Tahibacter amnicola: one gene and its partner. The protein of the gene in region 1 interacts with the protein of each later gene in a pairwise test. Links are inferred from orthologs where the notes say so. Each region holds a gene or a part of one and is shown on either strand. Other genes may lie near its edges.

Region 1 (4,728 bases):
GCGGCGAAGGCGACGAGAAAGTGGTAGCGGTCTTCGCACAGGTTGACCGCGGCGGACCCGGCCGGCAGTTGCCGCGCGACCGCAGCGACCTCGGCCAGGAAACGGCCTGCGGTGACGGCTTCGCCGTGGCGCCAGGCGACCACGCGCCCGATGTCACCGACGACCACGGCACGACCGGCCGGATTCGGAATCGGTTGAATGACGGCTGACAACGTGTCCCCCAAAACAGGTTAGCGCCGCACGAACTCTCCGGTGATAGCGTCGCGGATCGGCGTCGGACGCTCAAGCCCCCCGACCGGCCCGTCGAGCAGGACGTCGAGGCGCTCACCGAATGTCATACGAACTTCGGCGGCGTTTCGTGCGGGCGGTTCGCCATGCCGGTTGGCGCTGGTGGAGACCAGCGGTCCGCCGAAGGCGCGGCAAAGTGCGGCTGCCAGGGGATGGTCCGTGACCCGCACTGCGATGCCCGGATGATCGCGCGCGATCCATTCGGGCACTTTGTCAGAACGGGGGAAAATCCAGGTATTCGGGCCCGGCCACGAGGCCATGGCCGTGGCCAGGCATTCGCCGGGCACCTGGCGCAGGTCCAGGTACGGTGCGAGCTGGGCGTAGTCGGCGGCGATCAGCAGCACGCCCTGGGCGGCCGGTCGCTCCTTGAGCGCGAAGATGCGGTCCAGCGCCGCGGCGTTGGCCGGGTCGCAGCCCAGGCCGTAGACCGCTTCGGTCGGATAAGCGACGACGCCGCCGCGGCGCAGGGCCGCGACGGCAGCGTCGATGTCGGTCGCTGCGGGCGTCATGCGCGATCCCCGCGTTGCGTGCTACGCAGAGTGCAGCAGGACATGTCTGCAGTCAGGCGCGCTTGGCCGCGGCCTTCTTCGCCGCTGCCTTCTTGGCGGGTACCTTTTTCGCCGCGGATTTCTTGGTCGCCGCCTTCTTGGCCGGAGCCTGGTCGGACGCGGCCTTCTTCGCCGGCGCCTTGGCGGCGGCCTTCTTGGCCGTGGCCTTCTTCGCCGCCGGCGCCGCCGCGTCGGACTTCGCCTTGCCCTTGGCAAAGCGCGATCCGCGCTTGGGTTTATCCGGTGCGGCCGCCAGCAAGTCCGCGCATTCGGCTTCGGTCAGCGATTCGGGTTCGCGATCTTTCGGGATACGCGCATTCTTCGCACCGTCGGTGATGTACGGACCAAACCGGCCACGCAGAACCTGGATGGCGCCGTCGCGGAAGCTGGCAATCACGCGATTGGCGGCGGCTTCGGCCTTCTCCTGCAGCAGCTGCAGGGCGCGGGGCAGTTCGATCGTGTACGGATCGTCCTCGGCTTTGAGCGAAGCGTAGACCTTGCCGTGCTTGACGAACGGTCCGAAGCGGCCGACGCCGACGGTGATGTCCTCGCCGTCGGGATGCGGGCCGAGGTTGCGCGGCAGCTTGAACAGCTCCAGTGCTTCCTCGAGCGTGATCGTGTGCATGCTCTGGCCGGTGCGCAGACTCGCGAACCGCGGCTTGTCCTCGTCTTCCTTGGTACCGATCTGGGCGAACGGCCCGTAGCGCCCCAGGCGCACGGAAACCGGCTTGCCGCTGGCCGGATCGTCGCCGAGCAGGCGCGAGCCGGTGGCTTCGGACTTGTCGACGGTTTCGATCTTCTCGTCCACCAGCGACTTGAACGGTGACCAGAAGCGATGCATCAGCGGCACCCAGTCTTCCTCGCCGCGACTGACCGCGTCGAGCTCGTCTTCGAGCTTGGCGGTGAAGTCGTAGTCGACGTAGCGGGTGAAATGGCCCGAAAGGAATTTGCTCACCGCGCGGCCGACGTCCGTCGGACGGAAGCGCCGGCTGTCGAGCGTCACGTACTCGCGCGCCAGTAGCGTCTGGATGATGCTGGCGTAGGTCGACGGACGGCCGATACCGTATTCCTCCAGCGCCTTGACCAGGCTGGCTTCGGAGTAGCGCGGCGGCGGCTCGGTGAAGTGCTGTTCGGCCAGGATGTCACGCAGCGGCAGGCGGTCGCCGATCTTGAGCACCGGCAGTTTGCGGCCTTCGTCTTCGTCCTCGGCGGATTTCTGGTCGCGGCCTTCCTCGTAGACGGCAAGAAAGCCCGGATCGACCACCGTCGTGCCGCTGGCGCGGAACGCCGACGCGTCGCCGCAGGCCATGTCGACCGAGACGGTATTCATCGTGGCGTGCTGCATCTGCGAGGCCACGGTGCGTTTCCAGATCAGCTCGTAGAGCTTGCGCTGCTCGTCCGATAGCGCGCTGGCGACGCTCGCCGGGCGGCGCATGGCCGACGTGGGGCGGATCGCCTCGTGCGCTTCCTGCGCATTCTTGGATTTGGTCTTGTAGACGTTCGGCGCCGGCGGCACGGAGCCCGCGCCGAAATCGCGGCGGATCACATCGCGCAGCTCGGTGACGGCGTCTTCCGACAGGTGGGTGGAGTCGGTACGCATATAGGTGATGAGGCCGACGACGCCCTCGTCACCCAGCGCAATGCCTTCATACAGCTGCTGCGCCAGGCGCATGGTGCGGCTGGTGGAATACCCGAGCTTGCGCGCAGCTTCCTGTTGCAGCGTGGAGGTCGTGAACGGCGCCGCCGGGCGACGCTTGCGTTCCTTGGACTGTACGTCGCTGACCACCAGCTCGCCCTTGGCGGCGGCCAGCAACGCATCGCGGGCGGCGTGCGCATCGCGGGCGTTGGTCAGGTCGAACTGTTCGAACTTCTTGCCGTTCAGGCGCAGCAGACGCGCGCGGAACGGCTGCGTGGCATGGGCGACGTCGGCGTCCATGCTCCAGTATTCGCGCGGGACGAAACGTTCGATTTCGTCTTCGCGCTCGACAATCATGCGCAGCGCGGGCGACTGCACCCGGCCTGCCGAAAGGCCGCGCTGCACCTTGCGCCAGAGCACCGGCGAGAGATTGAAGCCAACCAGGTAATCCAGGGCGCGCCGCGCCTGTTGCGCGTTGACCAGGTCGAGCGAGAGCTCGCGCGGGTGCTCGACCGCGTCCTTGATGGCCTTGGGGGTAATTTCCGAGAACACCACGCGGTGGACGTCCTTGCCGTCGAGCAGGCCGCGTTCACGCAGGATCTCGCTGATGTGCCAGCTGATGGCTTCGCCTTCGCGATCCAAGTCGGTTGCCAGATACAGGGCTTCGGCCTTGGCCGCCGCCTTGGCGATGGCGTCGACGTGACGTTCGTTCTTGTCAATCACCGCGTAGTTCATGGCGAACTCGCGCTCGGGCTGCACCGCGCCTTCCTTGGGGACCAGGTCGCGCACATGCCCGTAGGAGGCAAGGACGGTGAAGTCCTTGCCCAGGTATTTGTTGATCGTCTTCGCCTTTGCGGGCGATTCGACGATGAGAAGATTCTTGGCCATCGGGTCTGGCGCGTCCTCTGCGCATGCCGGCGGGCGAGCCGCCGACCGCTCTGGTCAGGGTTTGGAAAGGGCCGGGCGCTGCGGACTGCCCTCGTCTTTTTTCATCGTGCACACACGCCGCAGCGTGCTGTCAAGCCGGACTTCGGGAAGTTGTGCGGTGCGACACGGGCGATCGACCATCGTCCGGCCGGTCCGGCAGGACATCGCCGCGACCGAATGGCCTGTTGGAAAAACAATTGCAAAATCAGCGCATTGAGGTCGTGACACGGGTTTCTGGCGGCAAATCTCGGCGCCATCAGCTGCGCATATAGCGGCCGCCCCCGGCGGAAACAACCTCTCCCTGCAGTTCCAGCACCAGCAACATCGAGGAAAGCGCCGAAATACTCATGGCCGCGCGGTCGGCGAGTTCGTCCAGGCTGAGTGGATCGTGGCCCAGCGCGGCGAGAAGGCGCACATAATCGGCGTCGCGCTCGACTCCGGCCGCCTCGACAGGGGAGGCGGCTGCCGGCGCCAGCCGGGCCCGCAGCCGCTCGCCCAGGATGAGGGCCATCGGTGCCAGCTCGGCGACGATTTCCTCGCTGGCTTCGACGAGCTTGGCGCCCTGGCGGATCAGCTGGTGACAGCCGCGCGCGAGCGGATTGTGGATCGAGCCGGGGAGGGCGAACACCTCGCGCCCCTGCTCGGCCGCCAGGCGTGCCGTGATGAGCGAGCCGGACTTGAGCCCCGCCTCGATCACCAGCACCCCGAGGGACAGGCCGGCAATCAGGCGGTTGCGGCGTGGAAAGTGGCCCGGGCGGGCATCGGTGCCCGGCGGAAATTCCGTGACGATGACGCCGCTCGCGCCGATTCGCCCGGCCAGTTCCGCATGCTTGCGCGGATAGACCAGGTCGGGCCCGGTACCCATCACCGCGATCGTCGTTCCTGGCGCCTCCAGGGCGCCCAGGTGCGCGGCACCGTCGACCCCGTCGGCGAGCCCGCTGGTGATGGCAAAGCCGCCCTGGGCGAGGCTGCGGGCGAAACTGCGGGCATTGGCGAGGCCACCGGCGGTTGCACTGCGCGCACCGACCACGCCGATCTGCGGAACCCACAGCAGGCCTGGCTCGCCGATCACGAACAGGGCTGCCGGCGGCTGAGCCGTATCGCGCAGCAACGGCGGGTAATCCGCATCGTGCCAGGTGAGCAGGTGATGCCGCGGCAGGGCAAGCCAGGCTTCGTCCTCGTCCAGACGGCCTTCGTCCGGCTGCCGCAGCCAGGCCAGCGAGGCCTCGTCAATGGCGAATTCGCGGCGCAGCAGGTCGATCGTGTCCACCGCGGCAGTGGCACTGCCGGCGCGCTCGACCAGCGAACGGATGCTGACGCCGCCCAGCC
Region 2 (4,520 bases), 3.7 Mb from region 1 along the record:
CCGCGTCACCGCCCTGCTGGCTGCGCCGCACGGGTTCGACGGGCAGTTCTTCGCCATTGGCAGGCGATGTGGATTTTTCGCTGGGGTTCATGATCGGCATCCTTTGCGAGATTCATGACAGAAGGCGCATCACCGCCTGGCGATCGCCACCGCCGGCGCCAGCCCACCCATAGGCGCCGGTCAGGCCAGAGTATCAGGCCGGTTCGTTCAGAGGCAGTGATTAACCCCCGATCGCACCAGCGCGCGTTGCAGACCCTGTGCCCCGGTGACGCCAGCTTGACGATCGCTTAACCTGACCGGATGAGGGAGGAGTGTACGGACGAAGAACTGATGCTGGCGTACGGGCACGGCGACGTGCCCGCGTTCGAGGCATTGTATGCGCGCCATCGCGGTACACTGTACCGCTTTCTGCTGCGCAACTGCCGCGACCGCGCCAGCGCCGACGAGCTGTTTCAGGAAACCTGGAGCCGCGTGATTGCTGCGCGCGAGCGCTACCGGCCGGAGGCGAAATTCACCACCTGGCTGCTGCAGATCGCGCACAACCTGGCCATCGACCTGCTGCGGCGCCACCGTCCGCAGGCAGGCGAAGAGGAGACCGAGCAGGTATTCCGCCTGCTCGACGCTCCCGAATCCGAGCAACCCGAGCGCGTCCTGTCCGAGTTCGAGCAGCGGCGCCGGCTCCAGCTGGCGCTGGAAGAGTTGCCGGATGAACAACGGCTGGCTTTTGTACTGCGCATGGAGAACGGCATGGGACTGGACGAGATCGCGCACGTCACGGGAGCCGGACAAGAAACGGTGAAATCGCGCCTGCGTTACGCGTTCGCGAAGATCCGTGCAAGGTTTGCCGAATGACTGAGAAACGATCCAACCAGCGCGAATTCGAAGCCTTCCTCGCCGGGGAGGAGTCGGATCTGGCGCGCCTGTACCGCAAGCTGCCCCAGGCCGAGCCCGACGCCAAGCTCGATGCGGCCGTCCTGGCGCTGGCGCGTACGGCGGTGGAGCCGACCCGGGTCGCCGCGCTGCGCCGCGTGCCGGTTCGTCGCAAGGGTCCGGCGTGGCTGGTGGGATTGGGCAGCGCTGCCGGTGTCGTGCTGACCGCCGGCATCGCCTGGCAGATGAAGGACGGCATTAGCCCGTCTGCCAGCCGCTACCAGGCTCCGGCGGCCGCCAGCGCCGAACGCGAAGTCGTTCCGATCACGGCCGTCGTTCACGATGCGCCAGCGCCGGCAGCAGCACCGCCGCCGCCACCGCCGCCGCCGGAACCCCAGAGCTTCGTTCCGGAGCCGCCCGCCAAGCCAGCCCGCGCCGCAACAGCGGCCAAAGAAGACAAACTCGTGCGGCAGACGGCCGCGCCCGCGCGTGCCGAGGAAAAACCGGCTTCTCCAAAGGACCGCGAGGTTCGCGCCAAGTCCGAAGCCAACGGCGTCACCGAATACACCTTGCCGGGCATCGCTGCCGGCCAGCGTCCGCGCCCAGCCCCAGCCCCCGCGCAACCGGAAGCGCCGGCTCCCGCGGCAGCGCCCGCCGTTACCGCCCCCCGGTGGAAGAGGCGGTCAGCAAGGATGAACAGGCCATGCTGGGCGGCACCGCCGCCGAATCCGCCGCCGATGCGACACGCGGCACCCAGGCCTTCCCGGACCTGGAGAAGAGCAAGCAGGCCGCTCCGCGGGAACGTGGCGCCGACGCCGCCGATTCGGTGGACCGGAAGGCGGCGCTGGCCACTGGCGCCCGTCGTCCCGAACCGGCAGAGCCGGCGCCGGCCGCCGGACGGATCCAGCGCCGGGAAGCTGACCAGGCCGACGCCGACACCCTGGCCGACAAAAAACGCCGCGATGACGCCGCCGGCGAGCTGGCACCGGAAGGGTCCGCCGGCGATTCCCTCCGCCGCAACGCGCAGCTCGAACCGGACGCCTGGCTGGCCCGGATCCGCGAACTCATCCAGGCGGGCCGGGTCGACGAGGCCAAGGCCAACCTGGCGCAATTCCGTCGCAAATACCCCAAGACCCGCCTTCCGGCGGACCTGCGCGATATCCGCTGAGCGTCACGTCTGGCGTTTTGCCGGATAATGGGCGGATGACTGCGCCGCTTGCCACACTGCCCCACCCTGTTTCCGGCAGCCAGGAAATCAAGAAAAGCCGCTTCGACACCCGCGCCGCTCCGATCGCTTCGCCGGCGGAGGCACTGGCTTTTCTCGACCAGATCGCCGACCGGCAGGCGACCCACAACTGTTGGGCCTATCGGCTTGGACAGCAGTACCGATTCAGTGACGACGGCGAGCCTGGCGGTACTGCCGGAAAACCCATTCTGCAGGCCATTGAAGGCCAGGGATTCGATCGCGTGATGGTGGTCGTGACGCGCTACTACGGCGGCATCAAGCTCGGCGCCGGCGGCCTGGTCCGGGCCTACGGCGGCAGCGCCGCCGAGTGCCTGCGCGCGGCGCCGCGCGTGCCGATCGTGCTCAAGACCGAAGTCGAATTCGACCTGCCCTTCGCGGCGTTGTCCCTGGTGCAGGCGCGGCTGTCGGAGCTGGACGCCGACCGTCTGGCCGACACCTTCGACGGCGATGGCGTCCGCCTGCGCCTGGCGTTGCCCGCAGATCGCGTCGAACACCTGCGACGCCTGCTTGCCGATGCCACACGCGGACGCAGCGTCCTGCGTGTGTTGAACTGACGTCCGCCACCCCGATTACCACTGACTGACTTCCAGAGCCCTTCCATGACGGATGCCCCCCGCGCGGATTCTCCGCCGCCCCGTTCCGCCCCGCTGGCCGCGCTGCGACGCCTTCTGCCGTTCGTGCGGCCCTACCGCGGACTGGCGCTGGGCTGGCTGGCATTTCTTGCGCTCTCCTCCACAGCGACGCTGTCGCTGCCGGTCGCGGTACGGCACATGATCGATTCGGGCTTTGCCAATGCGAGCGCCGCGAGCATCAACGCCAGCTTCCTTGCTCTCTTTGGCGTAGCGCTGGTGCTGGCCATCGCGACCGCCGCCCGGTTCTTCTTCGTCAGCCTCCTGGGCGAACGCGTCGTCGCGGACCTGCGCCGCCGGCTCTATGACCATCTCCTGACGCTCGATCAGGCCTTCTTTGAATCCACCCGTGTCGGCGAACTCACCTCGCGCCTGGGAACCGACACGGAGCTGGTGCAGACCGTCGTGGGTTCCAGCCTGTCGGTGGCTATCCGCAGCCTGGCGATGTTCGTGGGCGCATCCGCTGCGCTGGTATGGACCAGTCCGCGCCTGGCCGGCTACGCCGCGCTGGTCATTCCCGTCGTGGTCCTGCCGATCGTGTTTTCCGGGCGCAAACTGCAGGGGTTGTCGCGCCAAAGCCAGGACCGCATTGCCGATGCGTCGGCCATCGCCAACGAGACGCTCAACGCCATGTATGCCGTTCAGGCCTACGTGCGCGAACGCGTGGAGGCCGGGCGCTATGCAGATGCCATCGGCCGCGCCCTGGCGACGGCCCGGCGCCGCATCGGCGCGCGTGCCGCGGTGACCGCGCTGGTGATCGTGCTGGTCTTCGGCGCCATCACGCTGGTGCTCTGGGCGGGCGCGAACGCAGTCCTGGCAGGTGAACTCAAGGCAGGCATTCTGGGCCAGTTCGTGTTGTATGCCGTCGTCGCGGGCGGTTCGGTCGGAGCGCTCACGGAGGTATGGGGTGAGGTTCAGCGCGCCGCGGGCGCCCTGGAACGGATCGGCGAACTGCTCGATACACAGCCACAGATCCGCACGACAGTGCCGGCTGCGCGACTGCCATCTCCCGCAACGGGCGACATCCGCTTCGACCACGTCGAATTCCGCTACCCCACCCGCCCGGATGCGCCGGCTTTGCACGACTTCACGCTGCACGTGAAGCCCGGCGAGACGGTTGCACTGGTGGGTCCGTCCGGCGCCGGAAAAAGCACCGTATTCCACCTTTTGCTGCGTTTCTACGATCCACAACAGGGCAGCGTGCAGATCGACCAGACCGACCTGCGCCAATTGCCTGTGCAGGACCTGCGCAGCGCAATCGCCCTGGTGCCGCAGGACACGGTCATCTTCGGCGCCAGCGCGCTGGACAACATCCGCTTCGGCCGCATCGACGCAACCGAGCCTGCCGTCATCGAAGCTGCCCGCGCTGCCGAAGCGCACGACTTCATCGAACGCCAGCCGCAGGGCTACGCCACCTACCTGGGCGAGCGTGGTGTACGGCTCTCGGGCGGCCAGCAGCAGCGCATCGCGATTGCGCGGGCACTGCTCAAGGACGCGCCGATCCTCCTGCTCGACGAGGCCACCAGCAACCTCGACGCGCAGTCGGAAGCGGCAATCCAGCACGCGCTCGAGCGCCTGATGCAGGGACGCACGACCCTGGTCATTGCCCACCGGCTGGCCACGGTGCAGCGCGCCGACCGGATCGTCGTGATGGATCACGGCCGCATCGTCGCGCAGGGCACGCATGAAACCCTGCTGCGGGAAGGCGGACTGTATGCGGAACTGGCGCGGCTGCAGTTCGCACAGTAATCACAGCACGTCGCAGGCGTGGCGGT

The links. Proteins that work in one complex are often made in the same cells at the same time.
Region 2: the proteins of N4264_RS24290 (region 1) and N4264_RS10265 interact in binary tests that used the Escherichia coli proteins (3 or more experiments, as listed by UniProt). The link is inferred for Tahibacter amnicola from one-to-one orthologs.

What each region holds. Positions count from the first base shown.
Region 1 is NZ_CP104694.1:6,127,343-6,132,070, reverse strand. The notes cover bases 606-3,755. They hold N4264_RS24290 (DNA topoisomerase I), read right to left. Parts: upstream 3,361-3,755; coding sequence 850-3,360; downstream 606-849. Other genes in these bases: dprA (DNA-processing protein DprA), read right to left, coding at 3,656-3,755; tsaC (L-threonylcarbamoyladenylate synthase type 1 TsaC), read right to left, coding at 606-797. In the rest of the region: N4264_RS24300 (AMP-binding protein), read right to left, coding at 1-212; more of tsaC, read right to left, coding at 231-605; more of dprA, read right to left, coding at 3,756-4,728. UniProt on the Escherichia coli protein: Releases the supercoiling and torsional tension of DNA, which is introduced during the DNA replication and transcription, by transiently cleaving and rejoining one strand of the DNA duplex.
Region 2 is NZ_CP104694.1:2,411,290-2,415,809, reverse strand. The notes cover bases 930-3,871. They hold N4264_RS10265 (IMPACT family protein), read left to right. Parts: upstream 930-2,073; coding sequence 2,074-2,670; downstream 2,671-3,871. Other genes in these bases: N4264_RS10260 (ABC transporter transmembrane domain-containing protein), read left to right, coding at 2,716-3,871; N4264_RS10270 (hypothetical protein), read left to right, coding at 1,541-2,038; N4264_RS10275 (hypothetical protein), read right to left, coding at 930-1,211. In the rest of the region: N4264_RS10285 (ElaB/YgaM/YqjD family protein), read right to left, coding at 1-91; N4264_RS10280 (RNA polymerase sigma factor), read left to right, coding at 301-852; more of N4264_RS10275, read right to left, coding at 813-929; more of N4264_RS10260, read left to right, coding at 3,872-4,494.